Regions from separate parts of the Vibrio sp. TBV020 genome, predicted to be linked through region 2. Evidence: predicted binding sites of a transcription regulator. Region 2 holds the regulator's gene; each other region holds the start of a gene.
The links. Region 2 encodes CRP, which controls carbon source genes, mostly activating them, when cyclic AMP is high. Its sites were predicted from a motif close to TGTGANNNNNNTCACA; they were not measured.
Positions count from the first base shown of each region.

Region 1 (4,293 bases), 470 kb from region 2:
GCTTGTCATAGCCCGATGCGTGAAGTGGAAGTGTTGCATGATCAACTTTTGGCAATGTTTGATGCTGACGCTAGCCTAAAACCACGCGACATCATTGTGATGGTAGCGGATATTAATGCTTATAGCCCTGCCATTCAGGCTGTGTTTGGTAATGCGCCTGGTGAGCGTTTTATTCCTTATTCAATCTCTGACCGAACAGCTGATCAAGAAAGCCCAATACTTAATGCCTTTATGCAGTTGGTTAATTTGCCAAATACTCGTTGCTTGGCCTCAGAATTACTTGAACTTCTAGAAACACCTGCGATATTGACGCGATTTGCGCTTACCGAAGATGAATTTATTCTCGCCAAACAATGGGTAGAAGAGTCGGGGATTCGTTGGGGGCTAAACCCTTCGACTGGGCAGGAGTTTGATTTACCTGAAACGGCACAGAATACTTGGCAGTTTGGTATAGAGCGTATGTTGCTAGGCTATGCGATGCCTGAGTCTGCAGGTTTGTTTGAATCTTCTACAGGAACTCTTGCACCTTATAACGAAGTGCAAGGTTTGGGTGCAGAACTGGCTGGGAAACTGGCTCACTTTATTGAAACTATCAGCGATTACCGTCAAAAATTGGTGCAAACACAATCTATTGATGATTGGCGGGAAGTGTTAACTCTACTTCTTGATGACTTTTTCTCGGTAGAGCTTGAAGGAGAAGCGGCGCTTAAGTCGATTCGAGATACATTAGCTAACTTAAAAGAGCAGTTATCCGATGCAGCCTTTGAGCAGCCTCTGGCACCAGCCATTATTGCTCAATATCTGCAAAATAAATTGTCTGGCACTCGGGTAAGTCAGCGTTTTCTTGCTGGACAGGTTAACTTTTGTACTTTGATGCCAATGCGCTCTATTCCATTTAGGGCGGTATGTTTGCTCGGTATGAATGATGGCGTTTATCCACGTTCGGTACCGCCAGAAGGGTTTGATTTAATGAATGGTCGCACTAAACCTGGTGACCGTTCCCGTCGTGACGATGACCGCTATCTATTTTTGGAAGCGATTCTTTCTGCTCAGCAAACTCTTTACATTAGTTATGTTGGCCGCTCTATCCAAGATAACACTGAGCGAGTGTCGTCAGTGTTGGTCTCTGAGCTTATGGAATATTGCCATCAGAACTATTGCTTACAAGGTGATGAGCTATTAGCGTGTGATGATTCTGGTAAGCACTTGTTAGAGGAACTCGTGACACACCACTCTATGGTGCCATTCAGTAGTAGCGCATTTTTAGGTGATTCACCAAGCTATGCCAAGGAGTGGTTACCTGCGGCCAATCGTCAAGGTCAGGTGAGTGGCGAGTTTAATCAACGCTTACAAGACTACTTATTGGATGCGACGTATCCACTCGATTTAGATCTTGTTGAACTGCAACGTTTTTGGCGCTTGCCAGTCCAGTACTTCTTTAATCGTCGTTTGAAAGTGATGTTTGAGCCACCGCTACCTGTGATGGAAGATGATGAACCTTTCATTCTCAACGGTTTGGAAAGCTACCAAATGCGCGATAGCTTGCTCGACAGCCTATTAAAACAACACCTACAAGCAGATCACGAGCAAGACACCAAAGCAGTCATTAAGGCATTTGTCGATGAACAGCGTGCTCAGGGTAAACTTCCTGTCGGTGCATTTGGCGATATTGAATTTGAAACAAACCGAGTTCAAGCAGAAGAGCTGGTGGATAAACTCACATTTCTTTGTGGCGCGGCCAGCGATGACCTAGAGGTGAAGTTAACGCTTGATGTGTTAGGTGAGGATAAGAAAATCTTTCTAACAGGTTGGTTAACCCAACACTATCAATCAGGGTTGATACGCTATCGCAGCGGGAAAATCCGCTCACAAGACTACTTATCGGCATGGATTGATCATTTAGCGATGTCAGCCATGGGGCAAAGTAAACGCACTCATATGATTGGTTACGATAAGAAAGAGGGTGTGGTGCATTTGGCCTACCCGCCAATTTCAGATGCAAGCTATGCGACTTCACTGCTTTCTGAATTAGTAAGACTGTTCTATCAAGGGATGACTGAACCCTTAGCTTATTTCCCTAAAACGGCCCTTGCTTGTGTTGAAGCGGGTTTTAGTCGTGGTAAGTGGGTTGATGATGAAGAAAAGTCTCTAAAGAAAATGGCGGATACTTTCAACGATAGCTTTATGGCGACAGGTGAAGGCAACAACCCTTACATTAGCCGAATTTGGCCTAACTGGAATGATGAGCTAGCCGCACAGCTACGTACAATGACGGCGCTCGTGCTGCAAACCGCACGCCTAGAAGCGACAGACAATGAAGATTTACAATAAAGTCTTTGGAAACAGAGCAGTAAGGAAAATAAGTGGCCGCCAGTAAATCATTATAGTGTAGGGCGTTCGCTGTACGGCCACAGGTCAGAGGGACCATGATTCTTTTGGTTTGTTGCAACGTTAAAGCTGCTCAACACATGGCGCGCATACTAACGGCTAGACTCAGTTTCTGCCGTGAGAAAGATCTCATTACATCCTAACTTTTGTAGGATAAATATGAATAACAACAGTTTTTAAGTCTGGATCACACTTATTCCTTATCGGATCCATAAGTTTTCAGCGAAAAGGCAGAATTTTATGACAACAACGTCAATGGTTACTCCACTTAATACCATGACTTTTCCCCTACATGGCGCAAGGCTTATTGAAGCGTCTGCGGGAACCGGAAAAACCTTTACTATCGCAGGCTTATACCTACGGTTGCTTTTGGGGCATGGTAGTCCTGAAACTCAGCATCAAGTGCCATTGACGGTCGACCAAATACTGGTTGTGACCTTTACTGAAGCGGCAACGGCTGAACTGCGTGATCGTATTCGAGCAAGAATTCATGATGCGCGTTTAGCGTTCGCACGAGGCCAAAGTAGTGATCCGGTTATAAAGCCACTGTTAGAAGAAGTTGTCGATCATAAGCAAGCGGCCGACATCCTCCTTCAAGCTGAACGTCAAATGGATGAAGCTGCGGTTTACACCATTCATGGTTTTTGTCAGCGAATGCTCACGCAGAATGCATTTGAATCGGGCAGTCGATTTAACAATGAGTTTGTTACGGATGAAAGCCATTTAAAAGCACAAATTGTGGCGGACTACTGGCGTAAAAACTTTTATCCGTTACCGCTTAATCTTGCAGGGGAAGTTCGTCGAATTTGGAATTCACCAGCTAATCTCTTAAGCGATGTCTCAGGTTATCTGACAGGAGCGCCATTGAGCCTTTCTGTCGCAGCGATGTCGGGAAGTTTAGGGGATCTTCATCAACAGAATTTAACTAAAATTGATGAGCTAAAAGCGTTATGGCGTGAACACCAAGATGACTTTTTAGCTTTGATTAGTGAATCTGATATTAACAAGCGTAGCTATACCAAAAAGTCATTACCAACATGGCTAGAAGCTGTGTCTGTATGGGCTGCGACCGAAACTACGGGCTATGATTATCCAGACAAGCTAGAGAAATTCGCTCAGAATGTCTTGACGGATAAAACACCGAAAGGCAGTGCGCCTCAACATCAAGTATTCACTGCAATCGAAGATTTCTTAGCGGCACCTATCAGTTTAAAAGCGCCGATTCTTGCTCATGCGATTGAACATTGCCGAGAGATGCTAGCGAAAGCTAAACAACAAAAACAGTGGTTATCGTTCGATGATCTGCTTACCAACTTATCTGCTGCCATCGATCAAGATGAGGCTGAGCTATTAGCGACGCGTATTCGTCAGCTTTACCCGGTGGCGATGATCGACGAATTCCAGGATACCGACCCACTGCAGTACAGTATTTTTAGTCGTATTTACTTAGATAACCCTGAGTGTGGCCTGTTTATGATTGGCGACCCAAAACAGGCTATTTATGGTTTCCGTGGCGCAGATATATTTACCTATATTAAGGCTCGTAATCAGGTTTCTTCGCACTTTACCTTAGGGACAAACTGGCGTTCAAGTGCTGACATGGTAGCTGCGGTAAACCAAGTGTTTTCCTTACCGAGTAGTCCATTTATCTATGACCAAGATATTCCATTTCACCCTGTAAACCACAGCCCAAACGCAGAAAAACGTATTTGGACTATGGGGGGCCAAAAGCAACCGGCACTGACTTATTGGTTGCAGGAAGCTGAAGATAAGCCACTTCCGAAAGGTGAATACCTACAAGCAATGTCTAAAGCGACAGCTGACCAGATTCAACAAGTGTTGACCAGTGCTCAGCAAGAACAGGCGTTTTTCGAAGACGGGAAAGGTAAGCACCAGATTCAAGCC
Region 1 covers NZ_JBEEAQ010000003.1:912,170-916,462, forward strand. Annotated here, with positions in the region: gene recC (exodeoxyribonuclease V subunit gamma) at 1-2,331, shown strand, start outside; gene recB (exodeoxyribonuclease V subunit beta) at 2,629-4,293, shown strand, end outside.
Region 1: recB (exodeoxyribonuclease V subunit beta) is a predicted target of CRP. The motif match lies at 2,505-2,520, and genes of this name have one in related genera.

Region 2 (4,293 bases):
GTCAACGTTGTACTTGTGCTCGTCGTCTGTATGTTCCAGTCGGTGAGAAAGGTGACCTACTAGTAAGCAAGCTAGTAGAAGCGACGAACAAGATTCGTGTTGATCAGCCATTCGCTGAACCTGCGCCATTCATGGGACCGCAGATCTCTAAAGCTGCGGCTGACTTTATCCTTGCAGCACAATCCAATCTGCAAAAACTGGGTGGTCAGAGTTTGATTGAAGCACAGGCAGGTGAAGCAGCATTTGTGACGCCTGGCATTATCGATGTGACAGCGATTGCTGAATTGCCTGATGAAGAGTACTTCGGTCCATTGCTGCAAGTCGTTCGTTACCAAGGTTTAGAAAAAGCAGTCGAGCTAGCAAACGATACACGTTTTGGCTTATCCGCTGGTCTAGTTTCTACTGACGATGGCGAGTGGGAATATTTTGTTGACCATATCCGAGCGGGTATCGTGAACCGTAACCGTCAGCTAACGGGCGCAAGTGGTGATGCACCATTTGGTGGTCCTGGTGCGTCGGGCAACTTACGACCAAGTGCTTACTATGCAGCAGACTACTGTGCTTACCCAATGGCATCGATGGAAGGCGGAGAAACGATTCTTCCTGCGACCTTGAGCCCAGGGGTAGAGCTATAAAAATATTAGGTCAGTAAGAACCTAAATTAAGGGAATTCCCTTCTTCCTCCCTGAGCAGGGAGGTTTTAACGTCACAGGTTGAAGGCTATCAAACTGATTATCTGGACAAGTCGGTTTGGTAGCCTCTTTTATACCAAAAATTAAACGAATAACGATAACAACGACCTAACTCTATAACGTAAACAACCCCATACAAGGAGGCGTTATGACGCCAGATGTTTTATTCCAACAGTTATGGACGGACTATATTCAACGCTTGTGTCCTTCTGCTGAAAAAGTGCATCAACTTCTACAAGAAGATGAGGCTCTCATCAATGACCATATTGCTCTGCGAACCTTTAATATTGAGCCATTAGGTATTGCAACACTGGCTCAGCCTTTCTTGGATGCTGGCTATAAACCATGTGGTGATTATGAGTTTGAAAGCAAGAAGCTGGTGGCTAAGCATTTTGAACATCCTGATCCTAAACAACCTAAAGTGTTTATCAGTGAGCTTAAAGTGAATGAGTGTTCTGACGAGCTTCAGGCGATCGTTGCCAAGCTTGTAGAGCAATTGGACACCCATGATCTAAAAGGTGCTGACTTCCTGTGGGGTGGCCGTTTATGGGAGTTGAGTTATCAAGATTTCCAAACGCTAGCGAAAGAGAGTGAATACGCTTCTTGGCTCGCAGCACATGGTTACGGTGCGAACCACTTTACTGTGAGTGTGAATCAATTGAACGCCTTTGATGAAGTGAAAGGTGTTAATGATCATCTTCGCCAAGCTGGTTTCACTATCAATGAATCGGGCGGTGAAGTGAAAGGCTCTCCAGATGTATTGCTAGAGCAATCTTCTACTATGGCTGACAAAGTCGCAGTGTCATTTGCTGAAGGAACGGAAATCATTCCTGGTGGTTTTTATGAATTTGCTAAGCGCTACCCAATGGCGAATGGTGAGTTGTACCCAGGATTTGTAGCAGCATCTGCAGATAAGATTTTTGAAAGTACCAACGGATAAAAAGCAGAAGTGAAAACGGCTTTGCCCCTAGGGAGATAGACGTCATTCCATAGACCGACGCAGGAGGGAGTAGGGAATCTTCATCGGTTGGCTTTCTTGCTTGCAGAGATCCCCAACTCAGTCGTCCCTCCTTCTCGGGGATGACGCAAATAAACAAAAAAGCCACCAATGTCTCCATTGGTGGCTTTTAAATTTTTTAAACGTTAATTGGGATTAACGAGTACCGTATACCACGATAGTTTTACCGTGTGCAGAAATTAGGTTCTGCTCTTCTAGCATCTTCAGGATACGACCTACTGTCTCACGTGAACAGCCAACAATCTGACCGATCTCTTGACGAGTGATCTTGATTTGCATGCCGTCTGGGTGAGTCATCGCATCAGGTTGCTTCGCTAGGTTTAGTAGCGTTTGAGCGATACGGCCAGTAACGTCTAGGAATGCTAGGTCACCCACTTTTTGGCTAGTCACTTGTAGGCGGCTTGCCATTTGCGCAGAAAGGCGCATTAGGATGTCTGGGTTAACTTGGATTAGCTGACGGAATTTCTTGAAAGAGATTTCCGCTACTTCACAAGGAGATTTAGCACGAACCCAAGCAGTACGCTCTTGATCTTCTTCGAATAGACCAAGCTCACCGATGAAATCACCTTGGTTTAGGTAAGAAAGGATCATTTCCTTACCTTCTTCGTCCTTGATAAGAACCGCAACAGAGCCTTTAACGATGTAGTACAACGTCTCAGCTTTTTCGCCCGCGTGAATTAGCGTGCTTTTTGATGGGTACTTATGAATATGACAGTGTGAAAGGAACCACTCTAATGTTGGGTCGGTTTGAGGTTTACCTAGAACCATAATATCTCACTTCCTCTGCAGGGTACGCTTGTCGCTTTCCATGTTTTAGCAAAGCCTTAAATAGGCTTACTAGGATAAGAGCACTTTACAAATGCTGCAAGCTATCTTGTGTTTCGGTAAGAAATAGTATCCTTTTTCGAAAACGATTTCTTGATTTTAATCGGGTCAAGCGGTGTATTTACTACGCAAAACTGTGCACATGATCACGGTATGAAAAGTAATCGCGTTCTAGCCATGAGTATTAGCCAATTTTCCCGGTTTCGATGAGTTGTTGAAGAATAGGGCGTACGATTAATTCCATCGCAAAACTCATCTTGCCACCAGGGACAACAATGGTGTTATGACGGGACATAAACGAACCATCAATCATTGCGAGTAAATATGGGAAATCGACATTCTTGATACCACGCAAGCGGATCACGACAAAGCTCTCATCTAAGCTAGGGATTCCTTTCGCATTAAGTGGGTTAGAAGTATCGACGGTTGGTACGCGCTGAAAGTTAATATGAGTACGAGAAAACTGCGGTGTGATGTAGTTTAGGTAATCATCCATTGAGCGAACAATGGAGTCCATTACCGCTTCACGAGAATGGCCTCTATCACGGGTATCGCGTACGAACTTTTGAATCCATTCAAGGTTTACGATGGGTACCATGCCAATCAGAAAATCGACATGTTGAGCTACGTTGACATCACCATCGACTACGCCACCATGAAGACCTTCGTAGAATAGTACATCTGAGTTTTCTGGTAAGTCTTGCCAAGGAGTAAATGTACCTGGCATTTGATTGTAAGGGACGGCTTCGTCAAAGGTGTGTAGATAGCGACGAACTTGGCCTATACCTTCTTGTCCATATTTACGGAAGAACTCAGCTAACCCACCAAAGTCATTCGCCTGTGGACCAAAATAGCTAATGTGGCGGCCTTGTTCTCGAGCTTTACGGATCTCTACATCCATTTCTGGACGGGTGAAGCGGTGAAAACTATCGCCCTCAACCCATGCAGGTTTGACGTTCATCATGTTGAACATCTTGCGGAAAGCTTCAGAGGTAGTGGTAGTTCCGGCACCGGAAGAACCAGTAACGGCAATAATTGGGTGTTTTGCTGACATGACAAACCTTGTCTGAGAATACGTTCCTGTAATCGACGCCCACTATAACACGCTTTAATGGGGCGTCACTGTATGCGGTTCTCTAAAATTTATTTTTGAGTTGGATATCGACCGTTTCATGCAATTCAGAGAAAACAACGACTGCTTCACCGGACTCAAGCTGCTTCTTGATTTGGTCGATTTTACTTTGTAGCGAGACCTCGATAGCACCATAGTCAGTGCCTTCGCGTAGGACGAATTCTTTGATTAAGTTATCCAGTGTGTCCGGGTCAATTTGTTGCCAAGGAACAATCATAAATACCTCTAGATTTTATGTTCGTTGTAGACGCTGGGTATTATGCCGAAACTGCCAGACTTTCATAGTAGGCGGGCAACGCTTCTTCTAACCAAAAACGGGGCTTTATTGCACTACCAGTGACAAAACCGACGTGTCCACCTTGCTCGAAAAGGCGGTAGTCGATGTTATCCGGCAAGACATATTTGGGGATCACCGCATCGGTCATAAAAGGATCGTCTTTAGCATGAATGATCTGGGTTGGAAGAGTGATCTCTTTTAAGCGATGAATCCCAGAGCATTTATGGTAGTAATCCTCTGCATCTTTGAAACCGTGCAGGGGAGCGGTAATCAAATCATCAAACTCATACAATCTCGTGACTCGTTTGATGCTGTGATAGCTCAGGCCTAACTCGCCTTTCAGCAGATG
Region 2 covers NZ_JBEEAQ010000003.1:446,853-451,145, forward strand. Annotated here, with positions in the region: gene astD (succinylglutamate-semialdehyde dehydrogenase) at 1-635, shown strand, start outside; gene AAFX28_RS09980 (DUF1338 domain-containing protein) at 841-1,632, shown strand; gene crp (cAMP-activated global transcriptional regulator CRP) at 1,846-2,478, opposite strand; gene AAFX28_RS09990 (phosphoribulokinase) at 2,720-3,589, opposite strand; gene AAFX28_RS09995 (YheU family protein) at 3,672-3,884, opposite strand; gene AAFX28_RS10000 (hydrolase) at 3,925-4,293, opposite strand, start outside.

Region 3 (4,293 bases), 2.5 Mb from region 2:
CTGCCCGTATCCTTTACTTCTCTAATTCGCCGCGTTGGTATTCACCAGCCGCTTTCACGAAACCTGCAAATAGTGGGTGACCATCGCGAGGTGTTGAAGTGAACTCTGGGTGGAACTGAGCCGCTACAAACCATGGGTGAGCTGGGTTCTCAATTACTTCTACCAGTTTCTTGTCTGCAGATAGACCTGATACTTTTAGGCCTGCTTTTTCAATCTGTGGACGAAGAACATTGTTCACTTCGTAACGGTGACGGTGACGTTCATGAATCGTCGCGTTACCGTATAGTTCACGAGCTTTAGTACCTTTCTCTAGGTGACATAGCTGTGAACCAAGACGCATAGTACCACCTAGGTCAGAGGTTTCAGTACGTTCTTCAACTTTACCTTCACCATCAACCCACTCAGTGATTAGACCAACAACTGGGTACTTCGTCTCTTTGTTAAATTCTGTTGAGTGTGCACCTTCCATACCCGCAACGTTACGCGCGTATTCGATAAGTGCTACTTGCATGCCTAGACAGATACCTAAGTAAGGTACTTTGTTTTCACGAGCGTATTTTGCTGCAAGGATCTTACCTTCAACACCACGGTCGCCAAAACCACCAGGAACAAGGATTGCGTCAAGGTCAGCCAGTGCTTCTTCACCTTTTGACTCAACGTCTTGAGAATCTACGTATTTGATCTTCACGCTTAGACGGTTCTTAAGACCTGCGTGCTTCAGTGCTTCGTTCACTGACTTGTATGCGTCTGGTAGTTCAATGTACTTACCAACCATACCGATAGTCACTTCACCCGTTGGGTTCGCTTCTTCGTAGATTACTTGTTCCCACTCAGACAGATCAGCTTCAGGAGCTGTAATGCCAAAGCGTGTACATACTAGGTCATCTAGACCTTGAGATTTGATTAACTGAGGGATCTTGTAGATAGAATCTACGTCCTTCATAGAGATTACTGCTTTTTCTGAAACGTTACAGAACAGAGCAATCTTCTTACGTTCGTTCGCTGGGATCATACGATCGCTACGACAAACTAGGATGTCTGGCTGGATACCGATAGACAGTAGCTCTTTTACAGAGTGCTGAGTCGGTTTAGTTTTCACTTCACCCGCTGCTGCTAGATAAGGAACTAGAGTTAGGTGCATGAACATTGCGCGCTCACGGCCTAGTTCAACTGCTAGCTGACGAATCGCTTCCATAAATGGTAGAGATTCGATATCACCAACCGTACCACCAACTTCAACGATAGCTACGTCGTGGCCTTCAGAACCTGCGATTACGCGGTCTTTGATAGAGTTAGTGATGTGAGGGATTACTTGGATAGTTGCACCTAGGTAATCACCGCGACGCTCTTTTGCTAAAACGTCTGAGTAAACACGACCTGCAGTGAAGTTATTGCGCTTAGTCATCTTGGTGCGAATGAAACGCTCATAGTGACCAAGGTCAAGGTCAGTTTCAGCGCCATCTTCCGTGACGAACACCTCACCGTGTTGAGTAGGGCTCATTGTGCCTGGGTCAACGTTAATGTAAGGGTCAAGCTTCATCATAGTCACTTTAAGACCACGAGCTTCTAGAATAGCCGCAAGAGATGCTGCTGCAATACCTTTACCTAGAGAGGATACAACCCCGCCAGTAACAAAAATGTAATTTGTCGTCATGTTTAACCTGAAATTGGTTGAATGAGGGAAAATGGATTTCTTCTGGACGGGATATAAATATACCAGAAGCCCTTAACCGCCACAACGTGAAATCTATCACACTGCAATTTTTTATTTTTTGCTTCAAATCAAATTCGAGTATCGAGTTATTCGTCTCTGTTTTGCAGCGCTTCTTTCATTTTGACTTCATCCCAGAACCTATCTAACTGTTCTAGATTGAAATCCGTTAACTGTTTACCTTGCTCTGCGACGATGGCTTCAACACCTTTAAATCGTCTAGAAAACTTTAAGTTCGCTTTACTTAATGCGACTTCAGGATCTTTACCTAAATGCCTCGCTAAATTTACGGTAGCAAAGAGTAAATCACCAAGTTCCAGTTCCACTTTTTTCTCATCGACTGAGACTTGAAGTGCCTCTTCCATCACTTCTTCGATTTCTTCTTGAACCTTGCCGACAACCGGCCCTAGCGAATCCCAATCAAAGCCAAATTTGGCACATTTTTTCTGTATTTTTGTAGCACGTGAAAGCGCCGGTAATGAAGCTGGTACTGAGTCTAGAATACTTTCTTCAGATTTGCCTACTTTGGCTTTTTCTTTCGCTTTTTCCGCTTCCCAATTGGCATTAATCTGCTCGTCATTCTCAAATTTGGTATCAGAAAACACGTGAGGATGACGTCGAGTTAATTTTTCATTGACGGTTTCAACCACTTCCGAAAAATCAAACAAGCCCTGCTCTTTCGCCATTTGGCTGTAAAAGATGACTTGGAAGAGTAGATCACCTAATTCTTCTTTGAGATTCGACCAGTCGCGTTTTTGAATCGCATCCACCACCTCATAGGTTTCTTCGATGGTATACGGCACAATGGTGTCAAAACTCTGTTTGATATCCCACGGGCACCCCCTCTCTGGGTCACGTAGCTGCGCCATAATCTGTTCTAATTGTTCAATTGGGTGACTCATCTTCTGTTCCTTTAAATCTTTTTATCTAAAGAAAAAGGTGAGCAGTAAAAACTACTCACCTTTAATTTTTATCTGTCATCCTCACAAATGAAACCTGAAAAAGTTGGGGTTCTCTGATCACTTGAAGAGATTCCCTATCACGTTCGTCCCTCACTATAGGGAATGACTGTTTTCCACTTTCACTAAGTAATTGTTACTTTAACAAGGCAACAAGTTTTTGCGACTCCTGAGCATAGCTCGCCTATGTGATGGAGCAAGAAAACGCAGTTAACGCCGTAAAAGTGACAAGTACGACGTGAAAGTTAGCCTAGGCGCTTGACGCTCATAACATCCTTGATCTGCTCAACACGTTTAGAGACACGCGTTAAAATATCAACACTGGTAACCTCTAAATCAAAGTCCATAATCGACATTTGCGTACGGTAATCGACTCGACTCTTCATGCTGGTGATCTTAATTTTCTCGTTAGCATATAGCGTGGTGATATCTTTTAATAACCCGCCACGTTCCATCGCTTCTACACGTACCGTGATGATGTAAGAACCAACAAAACCACTGCCCCAGACTGTATCGATAATACGTTCAGCTGCGTGATGTCTTAGCTCTTCTAGCTGCTCACAGTCTGCACGGTGAACTGAGATACCACGGCCTTGAGTAATGTAGCCAGCAATGTCATCACCAGGGATAGGCTGACAGCAACGTGCAAGGTGAGTCATTAGGTTATCAACACCTTCAACAACTACCGCGTCTTTCTTAGGGCGACTTTGTGCTGGTGCTTTATTGCCAGCCTCTTTCAGCTTCTCTAACGCTTGCTGATCTTCTTCTTCCGCTGTTGGCTTGTTTACCAAGGCATTGATGTGGTTGATGATCTGATTAATACGTAAATCGCCACTACCAACGCCTACATAGAGCTCGTCAGGGGTGTTCATATTGAAGCGCTTAAGACCATATTGCTCTGCATCTTTAAGCGTTGCACCAATCTTGACAAGTTCTTGTTCTAGAATCTCACGACCCGCTTCTAAGTTCTTCTCACGACTTTGAGCACGGAACCAAGCATTAATCTTAGCGCGTGCACGGCTGGAGGTAACGAAGCCAGTGGTAGGGTTTAACCAATCACGAGATGGGTTTGGTTCTTTGGCAGTGATGATCTCAACTTGATCGCCCATAGCCAACTTGTGAGTAAACGGAACGATACGGCCAGCCACTTTGGCCCCGATACAACGGTGACCAACCATAGAGTGGATATGGTAAGCGAAATCAAGTGGTGTTGCGCCCATCGGCAAGTCGACCACGTCACCGCGAGGCGTAAACGCATAGACGCGATCATCAAACACCTGACTGCGCAGCTCATCAAGCATTTCTCCTGAATCTGACATTTCTTCTTGCCAATCCAGTAGCTTACGCAGCCAAGTAATCTTCTCGTCATAACCACTACGACCGCCGCCACCTTCTTTGTATTTCCAGTGCGCAGCAACACCAAGCTCCGAGTCTTCGTGCATGTCTTTGGTGCGAATTTGGATTTCGATGGTTTTGCCTTCAGGGCCTAAAATGACGGTGTGAATCGACTGGTAACCGTTTGGTTTTGGATTCGCGACGTAGTCATCAAACTCACTAGGTAGGTGTTTATATTTGGTATGCACTGTACCTAGTGCAGCGTAACAATCTTGCAGTTTGTCAGCA
Region 3 covers NZ_JBEEAQ010000003.1:2,975,785-2,980,077, forward strand. Annotated here, with positions in the region: gene AAFX28_RS21590 (CTP synthase) at 14-1,654, opposite strand; gene mazG (nucleoside triphosphate pyrophosphohydrolase) at 1,801-2,613, opposite strand; gene relA (GTP diphosphokinase) at 2,916-4,293, opposite strand, start outside.
Region 3: AAFX28_RS21590 (CTP synthase) is a predicted target of CRP. The motif match lies at 1,740-1,755, and genes of this name have one in related genera.